Regions from separate parts of the Streptomyces sp. NPDC007971 genome, predicted to be linked through region 1. Evidence: riboswitches for the same ligand, from Rfam matches in the RefSeq annotation. Region 1 holds a riboswitch; each other region holds the start of a gene.
What was found. Region 1 has a riboswitch for cobalamin ahead of ACFZCP_RS13175 (cobalamin biosynthesis protein). Riboswitches for the same ligand answer to the same signal wherever they lie in the genome.

Region 1 (4,706 bases):
TACGGCATCGGGCGCGGCGCCGAGGGCGAGGCCACCCGCAAGGGCTACCGCGCCGGGCAGATCGCCTCCGCCGGTCTGGTCTCCCTGGCCCACGGCACCAACGACGCGCAGAAGACGATGGGCATCATCACGCTGGCGCTGATCGCGGGCGGTGCGATCGCCCCCGGCTCGAACCCTCCCACCTGGGTGATCCTCTCGGCCGGCCTCGCCATCGCACTCGGCACCTACATCGGCGGCTGGCGCATCATCCGCACCATGGGCACGGGGCTGACCGACCTGGAGCCGCGCCAGGGCTTCGCCTCCCAGACCAGTGCGGCCACGGCCATCCTGGCCTCCTCCCACCTCGGCTTCTCCCTCTCCACCACCCATGTCGTCTCCGGCTCGGTGATGGGTGCGGGCCTGGGCCGCAAGGGCGGCGTGGTCCGCTGGTCCACCGCGACCCGCATGGCCATCGCCTGGGTGCTCACCCTCCCGGCCGCCGCGCTGGTCGGCGCCGGCGCCGAGTCCGTCACGGACCTGGGTGACTGGGGCACCGCGGTCGTCGCCGTGTTCCTCGTCGGCTCCAGCGCCGCGATCTGGAAGCTCTCCCGCCGCGAGGTCGTCGACCACACCAACGTCGTCGGCGGCGACGTCGAGCCTGCCGGCGTGGTGACCACCGCCATCGCCGCGGTGACCCCGCCCCCCGCGGGCGTCGTCACCGAGGACCTGACGGCCACGATCCCGGCTCCGGCCACCACCGACCCGGCCCCGGCAACGCCGCCGGCCGCCACCGTCTGAACCCGAGCACCCGGTAACTGAAGGAAGCATTCCCATGAAGATCGACTGGGCGGCTCTCGGCTCCGTCTTCGGTGTCAGCCTCGTGTTCGCGGTGGGCCTGGTGGCCCTGTTCACCCTCGGTGTCAACGGCCTGTCGCGGCGCGAGAAGGCCGCCGCGCAGGGCGGATCCGCGGCGCTGGCCGTGACGGGTGCCTACGTGTGCTTCGCGGCCTGTGCGGCCGCGGTGGCGTACGGGTTCTATCTGATCGTGGCCAAGGCCTGATCGCGACCAGGGCCGAGGCGTGACCGAGTCCGGGGCACGGCCAAGTCCTGGCCCGCGCCGCCGAAGCCCGACCCGCGGCACCCGGTAGGGGACCCGGCCGGGTCCCGGCCCGCGGCCAAGTCCTGGCCCGCGCAAGGTCCGACACCGCCCTGCCGGGGCCCCTCGCGGGTGCCGGGCAGGGCGGTTGCCCGTTCGTCAGGGGCGGCCCTCGCTGCCGCGTTGCCCGGGGATGTCGGAACCGTCCTGGCCCGACCAGTGCATGGTCACCGTGAAGTGGGCCTCCGTGGACCCCTGCGCCACGACCACCCCCGCCTCGGCACTCACGGTGATGCCGAACTCGACCGTGACCTTCTCCGGCGGTCTCGTCAGCCCGCGGGCCTCGTGCACCAGCGCGCCCAGCGCCGGCCGTACCCGGGCGAGCGCCTGCTGAAGGGTCTCCGCCGGCTCGCCTTCCGGGACCCGCTGCACTCCGGCAGGCCGCCCCTTGCCCGCCACCTCCAGCAGGACGACCTGACCGTCGTCCAGCAGCATCTCGCCCACGTGCGCCACCGCGTGTCTCCTCCTGCGTCCGTTCATCCCGTATGACACGTACGCGCTATTGCAGATCCTCACGGACCGTGAGCACAAGGAGGCGCCCCGAATGCCGCCCGGGGATGGGGAATTCACCTCCCCCCGGTCGTCCGCCGCCTCCCCGCGTGTCGGCGATGTGGGCCTCAGCACAGTCCACCATTGCTGGTCAAAGGCAAGTTGACGGCTCTTCCGGGTGCGTGGTGGACTGCCCAGGCCATGTACGGCGGCAGAAGAGGAAGCCGGTGCGAATCCGGCGCGGTCCCGCCACTGTCACCGGGGAAGAACATCCCGGGAGCCAGGAACTCTCACCGCCGGTCTCGTCGAACCAGGGCGCGGACACCCTGAGTGAGGACACATATCGCCATGCTCGGCCGCCCATCCAGGACCAGTACCAGAACCTCCTCCGAGCCCACGGTCGGCTGAGCCGATGGGTGCCGATCGCTCATACGCGTACGGCGCCGCCGCCGGCCTTCTCGGCGATCTGATCCTCGGCGATCCGCGCCGCGGGCATCCGGTCGCCGCGTTCGGACGTGCGGCCGCAGCCGTGGAGCGGGTGCTGTGGCACGACCACCGCGGCTGGGGCGCGCTGCACACCGCCGTCTGCGCCGGCGGCGCCGTCGCCGTGGGCGCCGCAGCCGAACGGGCCGTCCGCCGCCGTCCCGTCGCCTCCGCCGCACTGGCCGCCGCCGCCACCTGGGCGGTCGTCGGGGGTACTTCGCTGGCCCGGGAGGCCCGGACCATCGGCCGGGCCCTGGAGGCCGGGGACGTCGAGGCGGCGCGGGCGCGACTGCCGCATCTGTGCGGCCGGGATCCGCAGGCCCTCGACGCCGACGGGATCGCCCGGGCCGTCGTGGAGTCCGTCGCCGAGAACACCTCCGACGCCGTCGTGGGTGCGCTGGTGTGGGGCGCGGTGGGCGGGGTGCCGGGGCTGCTCGGGTTCCGGGCCGTCAACACCCTGGATGCGATGGTGGGTCACAGGTCGCCCCGCTTCCGGCGCTACGGCTGGGCCTCGGCCCGCCTCGACGACCTCGCCGGCTGGCCCGGGGCGCGGCTGACCGCCGTACTCGCCGCGGTGGCCGGACCCGATCCCCGTGGCGCCCTGCACGCCTGGCGGGCCGACGCCCACAGGCACCCGAGCCCCAACGCCGGGCCCGTCGAAGCCTCGTTCGCGGGCGCGCTCGGCGTGCGCCTGGGCGGGACGCTCTCCTACGGCGGGCGCGTCGAGCACCGGCCCGTCCTCAACGGGGACACCGGGCGGGCCGTCCAAGTCACCGACGTCGACCGGGCCGTACGGCTCTCCCGCCGCGTCGGCCTGCTCGCGCTCGGCGTCACCGTCGCCGCGCGCCGACTCGTGAAGGGACGTGGGAAGTGAACGGCGGTCTCCTCGTGGCCGGCACCACCTCCGACGCCGGAAAGAGCGTCGTGACGGCAGGGATCTGCCGGTGGCTGGTGCGCCAGGGCGTCAAGGTCGCGCCCTTCAAGGCGCAGAACATGTCCCTCAACTCGTTCGTGACGCGCCAGGGCGCTGAGATCGGGCGGGCGCAGGCCATGCAGGCCCAGGCCTGCCGCGTCGAGCCGACCGCGCTGATGAACCCCGTGCTGCTCAAGCCCGGTGGTGAACGCAGCAGCCAGGTGGTGCTGCTGGGCAGGCCGGTGGGCGAGATGAGCGCACGCGGCTACCACGGAGGGCGCCAGCAGCAGTTGCTGGGCACGGTCCTGGACTGTCTGGCCGAGTTGCGGGGCACGTATGACGCGGTGATCTGTGAGGGGGCGGGTTCGCCCGCGGAGATCAATCTGCGGCGGACCGACATCGTGAACATGGGGATCGCGCGGGGCGCGCGGCTGCCCGTGCTCGTCGTCGGCGACATCGACCGCGGCGGTGTCTTCGCCTCGTTCTTCGGCACGCTCGCCCTGCTCTCGCCCGAGGACCAGGAACTGGTCGCCGGGTTCCTGGTGAACAAGTTCCGCGGGGACGTCTCCCTGCTGGAGCCGGGCCTGGACATGCTGCACGGGCTCACCGGGCGGCGCACGTACGGCGTCCTGCCCTTCCGGCACGGGCTCGGGATCGACGAGGAGGACGGGCTGAGGGTGTCCCTGCGGGGCACGGTCCGCGAGTCCGCCGTGACTCCCCCGGTCGGCGAGGACGTCCTGCGGGTCGCCGTCTGCGCGATCCCGCTCATGTCGAACTTCACGGACGTGGACGCGCTGGCCGCCGAACCGGGCGTCGTGGTCCGGTTCGTGGACCGGCCGGAGGAGCTGGCGGACGCCGACCTCGTGGTGGTCCCGGGCACGCGCGGGACCGTACGGGCGCTGGAGTGGCTGCGCGAGCGCGGGCTTGCGGACGCGCTCGTCCGGCGGGCCCGCGAGGGCCGCCCGGTCCTCGGCATCTGCGGCGGCTTCCAGATCCTCGGCGAGCACATCGAGGACGAGGTCGAGTCGCGGGCCGGCGCGGTCCCCGGGCTCGGTGTCCTGCCCGTGCGGGTGCGGTTCGCCCGCGAGAAGACCCTGGAACGGCCCGTCGGCGAGGCCCTCGGCGAGCCGGTCGAGGGGTACGAGATCCATCACGGGGTGGCCGAGGTCACCGGCGGTGAAGCCTTTCTGGACGGCTGCCGGGTCGGCCGGACCTGGGGCACCCACTGGCACGGCTCGCTGGAGTCGGACGGCTTCAGGCGGGCCTTCCTGCGCGAGGTGGCGGCCGCCGCGGGCCGCCGCTTCGTGCCGGCCCCGGACACCTCGTTCGCCGCGCTGCGCGAGGAGCAGCTCGACCGGCTCGGCGACCTCATCGAACAGCACGCGGACACGGACGCGCTCTGGCGGCTCATCGAGTCGGGCGCGCCGCAAGGACTGCCCTTCATTCCACCGGGAGCACCCGCATGAGCACAGTGTTGTTGTTGTCGACCGCCGACACCGATCTGCTGGCGGCCCGGGCCTCCGGCGCCGCGTACCGGATCGGCAACCCGACCCGGGTGGACGTGGCGGCGGAGCTGCCCGGCCTGATCGAGGGCGCGGACCTCGCCGTCGTACGGCTGCTGGGCGGCAAGCGCGCCTGGGAGGACGGGCTCGCCGCGCTCAGGGCCTCCGGGATCCCTACCGTGCT
Region 2 (4,706 bases), on a different contig from region 1:
GCGCCCTCCAGCACCGGCAGTCCCACCTGCAGCAGGCCCCGTACACCCCGGTCCGGGCGGCCGCGCAGCCGGCGGGCCGCACGCAGCCGCTGGACGTCGGCGATGAGATGGGGCGCGAAGGTGAGCGCGACGACGACGGCCACGCCCGTCTCGTACAGGGCGCCGGGCAGGGACTTCAGGAGCCGGGCCGGGCCGGCGAGGGCGTTCGCGGCGCCGACACAGATGAGGAGGGCGGCCAGCTTCAGGCCGTTGTAGCCGGAGAAGAGGAGGGCTTCCGCGGTGACCTCACCGCCCAGACGGATGCCCTGGGCCCAGTGGGGGAGGGGGACTTCGGGGAGGGTGAGCAGGGTGTGGGTGCCGGGGACGGGGGAGCCGAGCACGACCGTGAAGGCGAGGCGCATGAGGAGGACGGCGACGGCGAGCTTGGCGAAGGCGGTGTAGGAGCGGGACCAGGGGGCGGCGGAGCGGTGGGTGGCCACGACGTAGCCGGCGGCCGCTATGAGGAGGGTGAGGAGGAGGGGGTTGGTGGTGCGGGTGGCGGCGGTACCGAGCCCGAGCGACCAGAGCCACCAGGCCCCGGGGTGAAGCGGGGCGGGGCGCTGATGCCGGGCCGGGGGCGCGACCGCCGCCCGGCGCTGTCGGGGTACCGCTGCGCCCGCCCTTCCCCGCTCTCGGCTCCGCTCAAGCGGGGGGACCCCGATCGCCCCAGCGGCACGACTGCCCGCAACCAGGCGGACACGATGACCCGCACCCGCCCCGACGCGACGGCCCGCAGCCATGACGAGCCTGCCGCCGGAGGTGGCGTGATTCCCCAGGGGCGCGGGGAGCTGCGCGACCGGCCCTCGCGAATTCGCGGCCGGCGGACGAGCGTGCTGGTTCGTAGCGGGGCCGAGTTTGTCGCTGGGGGTGGCGTGATTCCCCAGGGGCGCGTGGAAGTGCGCGACCGGCCCTCGCGAATTCGCGGCCGGCGGACGAGCGTGCTGGTTCGTAGCGGGGCCGAGTTTGTCGCTGGGGGTGGCGTGAATCCCCAGGGGCGCGTGGAACTGCGCGACCAGCCCCCGCCAACCCGCAGCCACCCGACGGCCCGCAGCCAGGCGCCACCCCGTACTCAGGCGCTGCCCCGTACTCAGGCGCCACCCCGCAGGAACACCGCTAGACATTCCCGCGCCGCCGCGCCTGCCACACCGCCGCACCGCCCAGAAGCACGACCACGGCCACGCCGATCGGCAACCCCAGTGAAGGGCCGCCGTCCGACCCCTTCTGCTGCTTCCCCGGCGTCTCCGGCGTCGCCGACTTCTGCGAGCCACCGGCGGCCACCTGCTCCCCGCACCCCTTCTTCGGATACCCGACGATCGCGCACAGCAGGGCGTTCGAGTCGTAGCGCAGGGGACCCGCCACCGCGGCCAGGGCCTCGGCCGTCGTGGCGTCGGGGGCGACCCGCGCACAGGCAGTGCGGCGGGCGGGCGGCGTCTCGCCGGACGGCGCATCCGCCGCCGTGCCGGAGTCGATGACCAGGGCCACCCGCTTCGTGCCCGTCTTCGCGGGCGTGTCCGCGCAGATCGTGGCGAAGTCCGCCGTGCCGCGCGGCCGGCTCGCGTCCGCGGAATCCGCGCTCACCGCGAAACGGAAGCCCTGGACCGCACCGTCGTCGGGGCGGGCGGTCGAGGGCCCCTCGGTGGCGTACGTCCAACGGCCGCCGTCCCGCTCCCAGAAGGACCAGTAGCGGTATCCGGCGGCCTGCGCCTGGGCGCAGGCACCGGCCACGAGGACGAGCGCGGCGACGAGCAGGGCCGTGGCACGGCGGACGGCGGTCACGGCTGCTGCCGCTTCCGGCGGCCGCTGAGCAGGAAGCCGATGCCGATGCCGGCGACGAGACCGACACCGACGATCCACCAGACCTTCGTGCCCGTCTCGTGCTTCGACTGCTTCGCCTCGGTGTGCCCGGCCTTCGCGGCCTGCGGTGCCGGCCCCGTGGCGTCGAGCGCCCGCACCAGATCGGTTCCGCCGAAGTCGCGCGGGTTCTCGCCCATCGCGTGGGCGGCGAAGATCAGCTCGGCGTAGGCGGCCGGGCTGGTCTGCTGCGCCCACTTCACCGCGTTCTTCTCCAGCCAGGCGTACGGCTTCTTCGCCTGCTGCGTCGAACCGGTCGCGGCGAGCGCGACGACCGCGTCCGCGGTGTTGCCGTAGTCGGGCTGGTCCTTGGCACCCGCCAGGGAGGACATGAGATGGCCGGTCCCGGCGACGGCGCCGGCGAGGTACGCGGCGGCGTTGTCCGCCATCTGTGCCGGGGTGGGCTTGCCGGAGGCCGCGCAGGCGGGGGCCTTGTCGCGGGTCTTGCCGGGCTCGACGACGAAGCCCTTGCCGAGCGCGCCCAGCACCCCGGCCGCGGACGCGTCCGCGTTGGCGGCCGGCTTGCCCTTCTTGGCCGCCTGGTAGGCGAACGCGCCGCCGCCGTCCGCGGAGCAGGGGATGGACAGCGTGGCCAGCGCATCGAGCGGGCTCTTGCCCTCGGGGCGCAGCCCGTCGGCGTTCTCACCGGCCGCGGTGAGGGCGCCGATGACGTCGGCGGTGTGGTTGGCGTCGGTCGGCTGACCCGGTGCGTAGCCCCAGCCACCGTCCTTGTTCTGCGTCCTCTTCAGCCAGGTCACGGCCTTGTGGACCTCGCTGTCGTGCCCGCCGAGCGCGTGCAGGGCCTGGACGGCCACGGCGGTGCTGTCGATGTCCGGCTGGGCGCCGCCCTTGCCCAGGCAGGGCTTGGCCGGGTCCGCGCGGAAGGCGGGGAAGCCCCCTTCGTCGCACTGCTGGCCGACCAGCCAGTCGACGGCGGAGGAGGCCGGACGCTGGCCGAGCGTGTGCTGTGCGAGCAGGGCGAACGACTGGCGCCACACCCCGTCGTAGGTCGGGTCGGTCTTCCCGAACAGCCCCGACGGGATCGGCGTCTTCGGGGAGGGGGACGGGCCGGCGGCCATGGCGGGTGCGGCGGCGGCCAGCACGCCTATGGCGGCGAGAGCCGCGGCGCTGCGGCGGACGTTCATGGTCGGCGACTGCCTCTCCTGCGGGGAACCGGCAGCGCACGGGGACCCCCGGGCGGCTCGGCTCCGTAAACCTCGACGGTGCCGTGCGCGACGGGTCGTCGTGCACGTGAGCCGGTCAACGTTCCGTGCGAGGCGGTCCGGCTCACCGTGCGAGACGGCTTACGGCTGCGGGTCAGCGCCGGAATTGCACCGGCTTCCCCCCGTACGAGTGTGATGACGACCCCGCCACTTTACCGGCAGCCGCGCGCGGGCCGAGGGGTGGTCGTGGGCACAGCGCGGCGGTGACCAGGGTCACGGCCACGACGACTGCGGCGGACCGTACCCCTCCGGGCGTCGGCCGGATCATGCTCGTCCTGGCGCCGGCCGGACCGCGCTTGTGCTGGCGTCGGCCGAAATGCACTCGTCCTGGCGTCGGCAGGACGGCGTTCGTCCTGGCGTCGCCCGGATCGTGCTCGTCCTGGCGTCGTCGCCCGGACCATGTGAGCCCCGGCGTTGGCCGGACGGCGCTCGTCCTGACGGCGGCCGGACCATGTTGCCCTGGCGTCGGCCCGATCGTGCTCGTCCGCGGCTCAGGCCGCCTGGGGGCGCAGGGAGCCGACGGCGACGTCCAGGTAGTTCGCCATCCGGTGCAGTGCGCGGGCGCACTCCGGGGGGTCCTCGCCCTCGGCCACCCAGTGGGCGAGCCGGTCGGCCGGGCCGGCGTGCCAGGCCGCCGTGACCTCGTCGCCGGCCTGCCGGGTGAGGACCATGCGCTCGGCGGACGGCTCGTGCGCGACGGCCGGATCCAGGTCGAGCCGGGTCAGCCGGCCGGTCGCGGCCGGGTAGGCGAACTGGATCGCGGCGGCCCGCTGCCGGGTCGGGGCCACGGCCGGCAGCCCGCCGGTGGCCAGGGCCGCGGCGGCCCGTGCGAGATCGACGCCGGTGGCCCGCTCTACCAGCAGCGGGATCAGATCACCGGGCAGGTGCGGGACGACGTCGGTGACGCGGGGCCCGCGGGCGGTGAGCCGCAGACCGATGTGCACGACGGTGTGCGCGAGACCGAGCGCCCGCACGGTCCGCTCCACCGTGTGCCGCAGGAACGGGTTGTGCAGCAGCCCGTCGTGGGCGTGCACGACGTGACGCAGCGGCTGCCGGGCGGGGGGCGGGCCCGGAGTCGTACGGGTGAGGGCGGCGATGCGGACCTCGTCGTCGAGGACGACGGTCTCGGCGGAGACGAGCGGTCCCTCGGTGTCGTCCCGGCCGGCCGGCGCGATGGCGCGGCGGGCCAGCAGGGACCGTAACGCGGCCGGATCGGCGCAGGCCCGGGCCGTCTCCTCGGGGATGCGGGGCAGCCCCAGCCGGGCGGCGATCCGGGCCGCGGCGGGCAGGTGGCCGCGGGTCCAGGTCAGCACGCCGCATATCCCGTACCGGGCCGCGTGCCGCGCGACCGCCTCGGCCGTGGCCGGCCCGTGGCCCGGGTCGGCCACGATGTGGCCGGCCAGATAGGGCAGCGCCCAGCCGGGCGGGGCGGCGCCGGCCAGGACCACCGGGTGGGCCGCGGCGATCCGCGCCAGCGCGAACTCGCCGTACGCGGCCCGCCGGACGGCCCCGAGCAGAAGGACGGGATGCGGCATGGTCGCCTCGCCATCGCGGGGAGAGTGCGGACAGAGGAACGCCCCGGATGCTGCTCCC
Region 3 (4,706 bases), on a different contig from region 1:
GGACGACGTCGCCGAACTCGGCGTAGCACATGTGGGTGTGGATCTGGGTGTCCGGGCGTACGCCGGCGGTGGTCAGCCGGAAGGCCTCCGTGGCCCACGCCAGGTACGCGGGACGGTCGGCGGCCCGCAGCGGCAGGGTCTCGCGCAGCGCGGGCTCGTCCACCTGGATCACCGAGGTCCCGGCCGCCTCCAGGTCGTTCACCTCGTCGCGCAGGGCGAGGGCGACCTGGCGGGCGGTGTCGGCGAGCGGCTGGTCGTCGCGGACGAACGACCAGGCGAGCATGGTGACCGGTCCGGTGAGCATGCCCTTGACCGGGCGGCCGGTCAGGGACTGGGCGTACGTCGTCCAGCGCACGGTCATCGGCTCGGGGCGGGAGATGTCGCCGGCCAGGATCGGCGGCCGGACGTACCGCGTGCCGTAGGACTGGACCCATCCGTGCTGGGTGGCGAGGTAGCCGGTGAGCTGTTCGGCGAAGTACTGGACCATGTCGTTGCGTTCGGCCTCGCCGTGCACCAGGACGTCCAGGCCGGCCTTCTCCTGGAAGGCGATCACCTCCTGGATCTCCGTCCTGACGCGCTCCTCGTACCCGGCGGTGCCGATCCGTTTGGCCCTCAGGTCGGCGCGTGCGGTGCGCAGTTCGCCGGTCTGCGGGAAGGAGCCGATGGTCGTGGTGGGCAGCAGGGGGAGGCGCAGATGGGCGCGCTGGGCGGCGGCCCGCTCGGGGTAGGACGGGGAGCGGCGCGCGTCGTCCGGGGCGACGGCGGCGGTGCGGGCGCGGACGGCCGGGTCGCGGGTGACGGGGGAGTTCGCGCGGGAGGCCAGGTCGGCCCGGTTCGCGGCGAGTTCCGCGGCGATGGCGTCGGCGCCGTGGGCCAGGCCCTTGGCGAGGACGGCGATCTCGGCCGTCTTCTGCCGGGCGAAGGCGAGCCAGCGCAGGATCTGCGGATCGATGTCCCGCTCGGCCGCCGTGTCGAGGGGCACGTGCAGCAGGGAGCAGGAGGCGGACACGTCGACCCGGTCGGCCAGGCCCAGCAGGGTGCCGAGCGTGGCGAGCGACGCCGTCAGGTCGTCGACCCAGATGTTACGCCCGTTGACGACACCGGCGACCAGCCGCTTGCCGGGCAGCCCGCCGACGGCGGCCAGGTCCTCCAGATGGGCGGCGGCGGCCCCGGTGAAGTCCAGGGCGAGTCCGTCGACCGGTGCCTTGGCCAGCACCGGCAGGGCCGCCCCGAGACGGTCGAAGTAGGAGGCGACCAGCAGCTTCGGCCGGCCGGTCAGGGCGCCGAGGTCGCGGTAGGCGCGGGCGGCGGCGTTCAGTTCGGCCGGCGTGCGGTCCTGGACCAGGGCGGGCTCGTCGAGCTGCACCCACTCGGCGCCCGCCGCGCGCAGGTCGGCGAGGACCTCGGCGTACACCGGCAGCAGACGGTCCAGCAGGGTGAGCGGGTCGAAGCGGGCTCCAGCGGCGCGACGTCCTGGGTGCCGCGCGCCATGGCGAAGTACCCGTCGAGCGGGTCGGCGGCGACGGCGTCGCGGTGGCGGCCGGGGATCGCGCCGACCATGACGGTGGTGTCCAGCACGTGGTCGTAGTACGAGAAGTCACCGGTCGGCACTTCGTCGATGCCGGCGTCGGCCAGCCGGCGCCAGTTGGTGCGGCGCAGGTCGGTGGCGGTGGCGAGCAGCGCGTCGGCGGTGACGCGGCCCTTCCAGTAGCCTTCGACGGCCTTCTTCAGTTCCCGGTTCTGTCCTTGGCGGGGGTAGCCGTACACGGTGGCCCGTGCTGCCGCGGCTGCGGTCTTGGTGGTCACGGAGATCTCCTTCGCGAGATGAATCCCTGAGATCCCGGGGACGGGACGAGAGCGCGAAGGGGCGACGGACCGGACGGCACCGGCCCACGGCCGTCCGTTCGGTGTGTGCGCCGACCCGCCCTCGAGGTCACCGGGATGTCCGCGCACGAGCGGTTCCGTACGCGGGCAGATGGCAGGTCTTCGGACTCGCGGGCACGTCCTCAGGGGAGGACACCTACTGGCCGTCGCTTCCCAGGCCCTTGTCGGGCCCAGTGCGTATGACGGCGGTCGTTCCCGCTCACCGCTGCGGGGCAGTCCCGGATTCCCACCGGGTTCCCTCTTGCGACGCATCCCGTCTGGCGGACGGGGCGAACCAGCTGCACCGGCCACCCTAGAGGGCGGTGCGGTCGAGCGTGAGGTGATGTCCGTCATTCGGATGGCGGCACGAGACGGGCCGCCATCCGAACGTCGGACGACGCGCCGGGGCGGGAAGCGCCGCACACGCGCTTCCCGCCCCTCCCCTGTGAGCAGCAGCCGGATCCCTCGACCGGTCGCTGCCGTCCGGGCCTCGCGGCCCGTTCCCCGCACCGGGCCCCTCAGCCCGGGCGAGCCGGTCCGCTCAGGACCGGCCGTACTCGTGGAACCCCCGCCCGGTCTTGCGGCCGAGCAGCCCCGCCTCGACCATCCGATGGAGCAGCGGGGGAGGGGCGTAGAGGGGTTCCCTGAACTCGTCGTAGAGCGACTCGGCGATCGAGGCGACGGTGTCGAGCCCGATCAGGTCCGCGAGCCGGAGCGGCCCCATCGGGTGGGCGCACCCCAGCTCCATGCCGGTGTCGATGTCGGCGGCGGTGGCGAAGCCGGACTCCGCCATGCGGACGGCCGCCAGCAGGTAGGGGACGAGCAGCGCGTTGACGACGAAACCGGCCCGGTCCCGGGAGTGGACGACCGTCTTGCCGAGGACCTCGGTGACGAAGGACTCGACGGCGGTCACGGTCCCGGGTGCGGTGTGCAGGGAGGCGACGACCTCCACGAGCGGCAGTACCGGCACCGGGTTGAAGAAGTGCAGCCCGACGACCCGGTCGGCGCGGGCGGTGGCCATGCCGAGGCGCATCACGGGCAGGGAGGAGGTGTTGGTCGCCAGGACGGCCGCCGGGTCCTCGACGATCTTGTCGAGGGCGGCGAACACCTCGGTCTTGGCGTCCGCGTTCTCGACGACCGCCTCGATGACGAGCTGCCGGTCGGCCATCTCCTCCAGGTCGCCGGTGAAGGCGAGGCGGGCGAGGGCGTCCTGCGCGGCGGCCGGCTCCAGCCCGCCCCGCCCGACCGCTCGCTCCAGGGAGGCGCTCACGCGCTCGCGTGCCGCGCGGGCGGCCGTGGCGTCCGCCTCGCAGACCACCGTGTCCAGCCCGGCCCGCGCGCACACCTCGGCGATGCCGGCGCCCATCAGACCGCCGCCGACCACCCCGACGCGCCGGATCCCGCCGGTCATGACCGGGCCCCCGCGCGCCGCACCAGGTGGGCGGTGTAGGCGTCGGGGGTGAAGAAGAGCGGCAACTCGCCCGCGAGCGCCGTGCGTTCGAAGAGGGCGCGCACCTCGTCGACGGGCGCCCACGGGTACTCGGCGCCGAGCGCGGCGATCTCGTCGTCGAGCAGTCGAAGGACCGTCTCCCGGTCGATCACCCGGTGCCGCAGCCACTGCCAGATCTGCACGCGGGCGATCTCGGCGGTGGCCGCGTCCTCCATGAGACCGTGCAGAGCGACCGCGCCCTGTCCGCGCAGCCAGGCGGCGAAGTAGCGCAGCGCCACCGCGATGTTGGTGCGCACCCCCTCGGGCGTGGGCGGCCCGCTGATCCGGCGCACCGACAGCAGGTCCGCGGCCGTCACCTCCACGTCGCCCCGCGTCCGGTCGATCTGGTGCGGCCGCTCGCCGAGGACGCCGTCGAACACCTCGCGGCAGACGGGCACCAGGCCGGGGTGGGCGACCCAGGAGCCGTCGAAGCCGTCCTCGGCCTCGCGCTCCTTGTCCAGCCGCACCTTGGCGAGGGCCGCCTCGTGCGCGGCCGGGTCCCCACCCGGCACGTGCGCGGCCATGCCGCCGATGGCGTGGGCGCCGCGCCGGTGACAGGTGCGTACGAGCAGTTCGGTGCAGGCCCGCATGAAGGGGGCCGTCATCGTGACCTTCGCGCGGTCCGGAAGCAGGAAGTCGGTGCGGTGCCCGAAGGTCTTGATCAGGCTGAACAGGTAGTCCCAGCGGCCCGCGTTCAGGCCCGAGCTGTGCTCGCGCAGCTCGTAGAGGATCTCCTCCATCTCGAACGCGGCGGTGATCGTCTCGATGAGGACCGTGGCGCGGATCGTGCCGTGGGGGATGCCGAGGAGTTCCTGGGCGGTGACGAAGACGTCGTTCCACAGGCGGGCCTCGTAGCGGTTCTCCAGCTTCGGGAGGTAGAAGTACGGGCCGCGGCCGGCGTCGATCTGGCGCTGCGCGCAGTGGAAGAAGTACAGGCCGAAGTCGACGAGTGCGGCGGGCACGGGCCCGTCGCCGAACTCCAGGTGCTCCTCGTCGAGATGCCAGCCGCGCGGGCGTACGACGACGGTGGCGAGCTGTTCGCCGAGCCGGTACCGCTTGCCCTCGGCGGTGGTGAAGTCGAGGCGCCGCCGGGTGGCGTCGAGCAGGCTGAGCTGGCCGCCGATCACGTTGTTCCAGGTGGGCGCGGTGGCGTCCTCGAAGTCGGCCATCCACACCCGGGCGCCGGAGTTGAGGGCGTTGACCGTCATACGGCGGTCCGGCGGCCCGGTGATCTCCACGCGGCGGTCGGTCAGGCCCGGGGCGGGCGGCGCGACGCGCCAGGAGGGGTCGGCACGCACGGCGGAGGTGACCATCGGGAAGTCGAGCGGGGAGCCACTGGCCAGGCGGAGGATCT

Region 2: linked by a shared signal. The riboswitch ahead of ACFZCP_RS18150 (prenyltransferase/squalene oxidase repeat-containing protein) and the one ahead of ACFZCP_RS13175 (cobalamin biosynthesis protein) in region 1 are both predicted to bind cobalamin.
Region 3: linked by a shared signal. The riboswitch ahead of metE (5-methyltetrahydropteroyltriglutamate--homocysteine S-methyltransferase) and the one ahead of ACFZCP_RS13175 (cobalamin biosynthesis protein) in region 1 are both predicted to bind cobalamin.

What each region holds. Positions count from the first base shown of each region.
Region 1 is NZ_JBIBJK010000005.1:406,404-411,109, reverse strand. Features, by position in the region: gene ACFZCP_RS13190 (inorganic phosphate transporter) at 1-777, shown strand, start outside; gene ACFZCP_RS13185 (hypothetical protein) at 812-1,039, shown strand; gene ACFZCP_RS13180 (CU044_2847 family protein) at 1,235-1,588, opposite strand; cobalamin riboswitch at 1,793-1,935, shown strand; gene ACFZCP_RS13175 (cobalamin biosynthesis protein) at 2,037-2,981, shown strand; gene ACFZCP_RS13170 (cobyric acid synthase) at 2,978-4,486, shown strand; gene cobN (cobaltochelatase subunit CobN) at 4,483-4,706, shown strand, end outside.
Region 2 is NZ_JBIBJK010000008.1:47,662-52,367, reverse strand. Features, by position in the region: gene ACFZCP_RS18160 (CbiQ family ECF transporter T component) at 1-701, opposite strand, end outside; gene ACFZCP_RS18155 (SCO2322 family protein) at 1,153-1,815, opposite strand; gene ACFZCP_RS18150 (prenyltransferase/squalene oxidase repeat-containing protein) at 1,812-3,035, opposite strand; cobalamin riboswitch at 3,149-3,275, opposite strand; gene ACFZCP_RS18145 (hypothetical protein) at 3,605-4,648, opposite strand.
Region 3 is NZ_JBIBJK010000014.1:254,822-259,527, forward strand. Features, by position in the region: partial or broken gene metE (5-methyltetrahydropteroyltriglutamate--homocysteine S-methyltransferase) at 1-1,806, opposite strand, end outside; cobalamin riboswitch at 1,960-2,178, opposite strand; gene ACFZCP_RS28845 (3-hydroxybutyryl-CoA dehydrogenase) at 2,405-3,274, opposite strand; gene aceB (malate synthase A) at 3,271-4,706, opposite strand, start outside.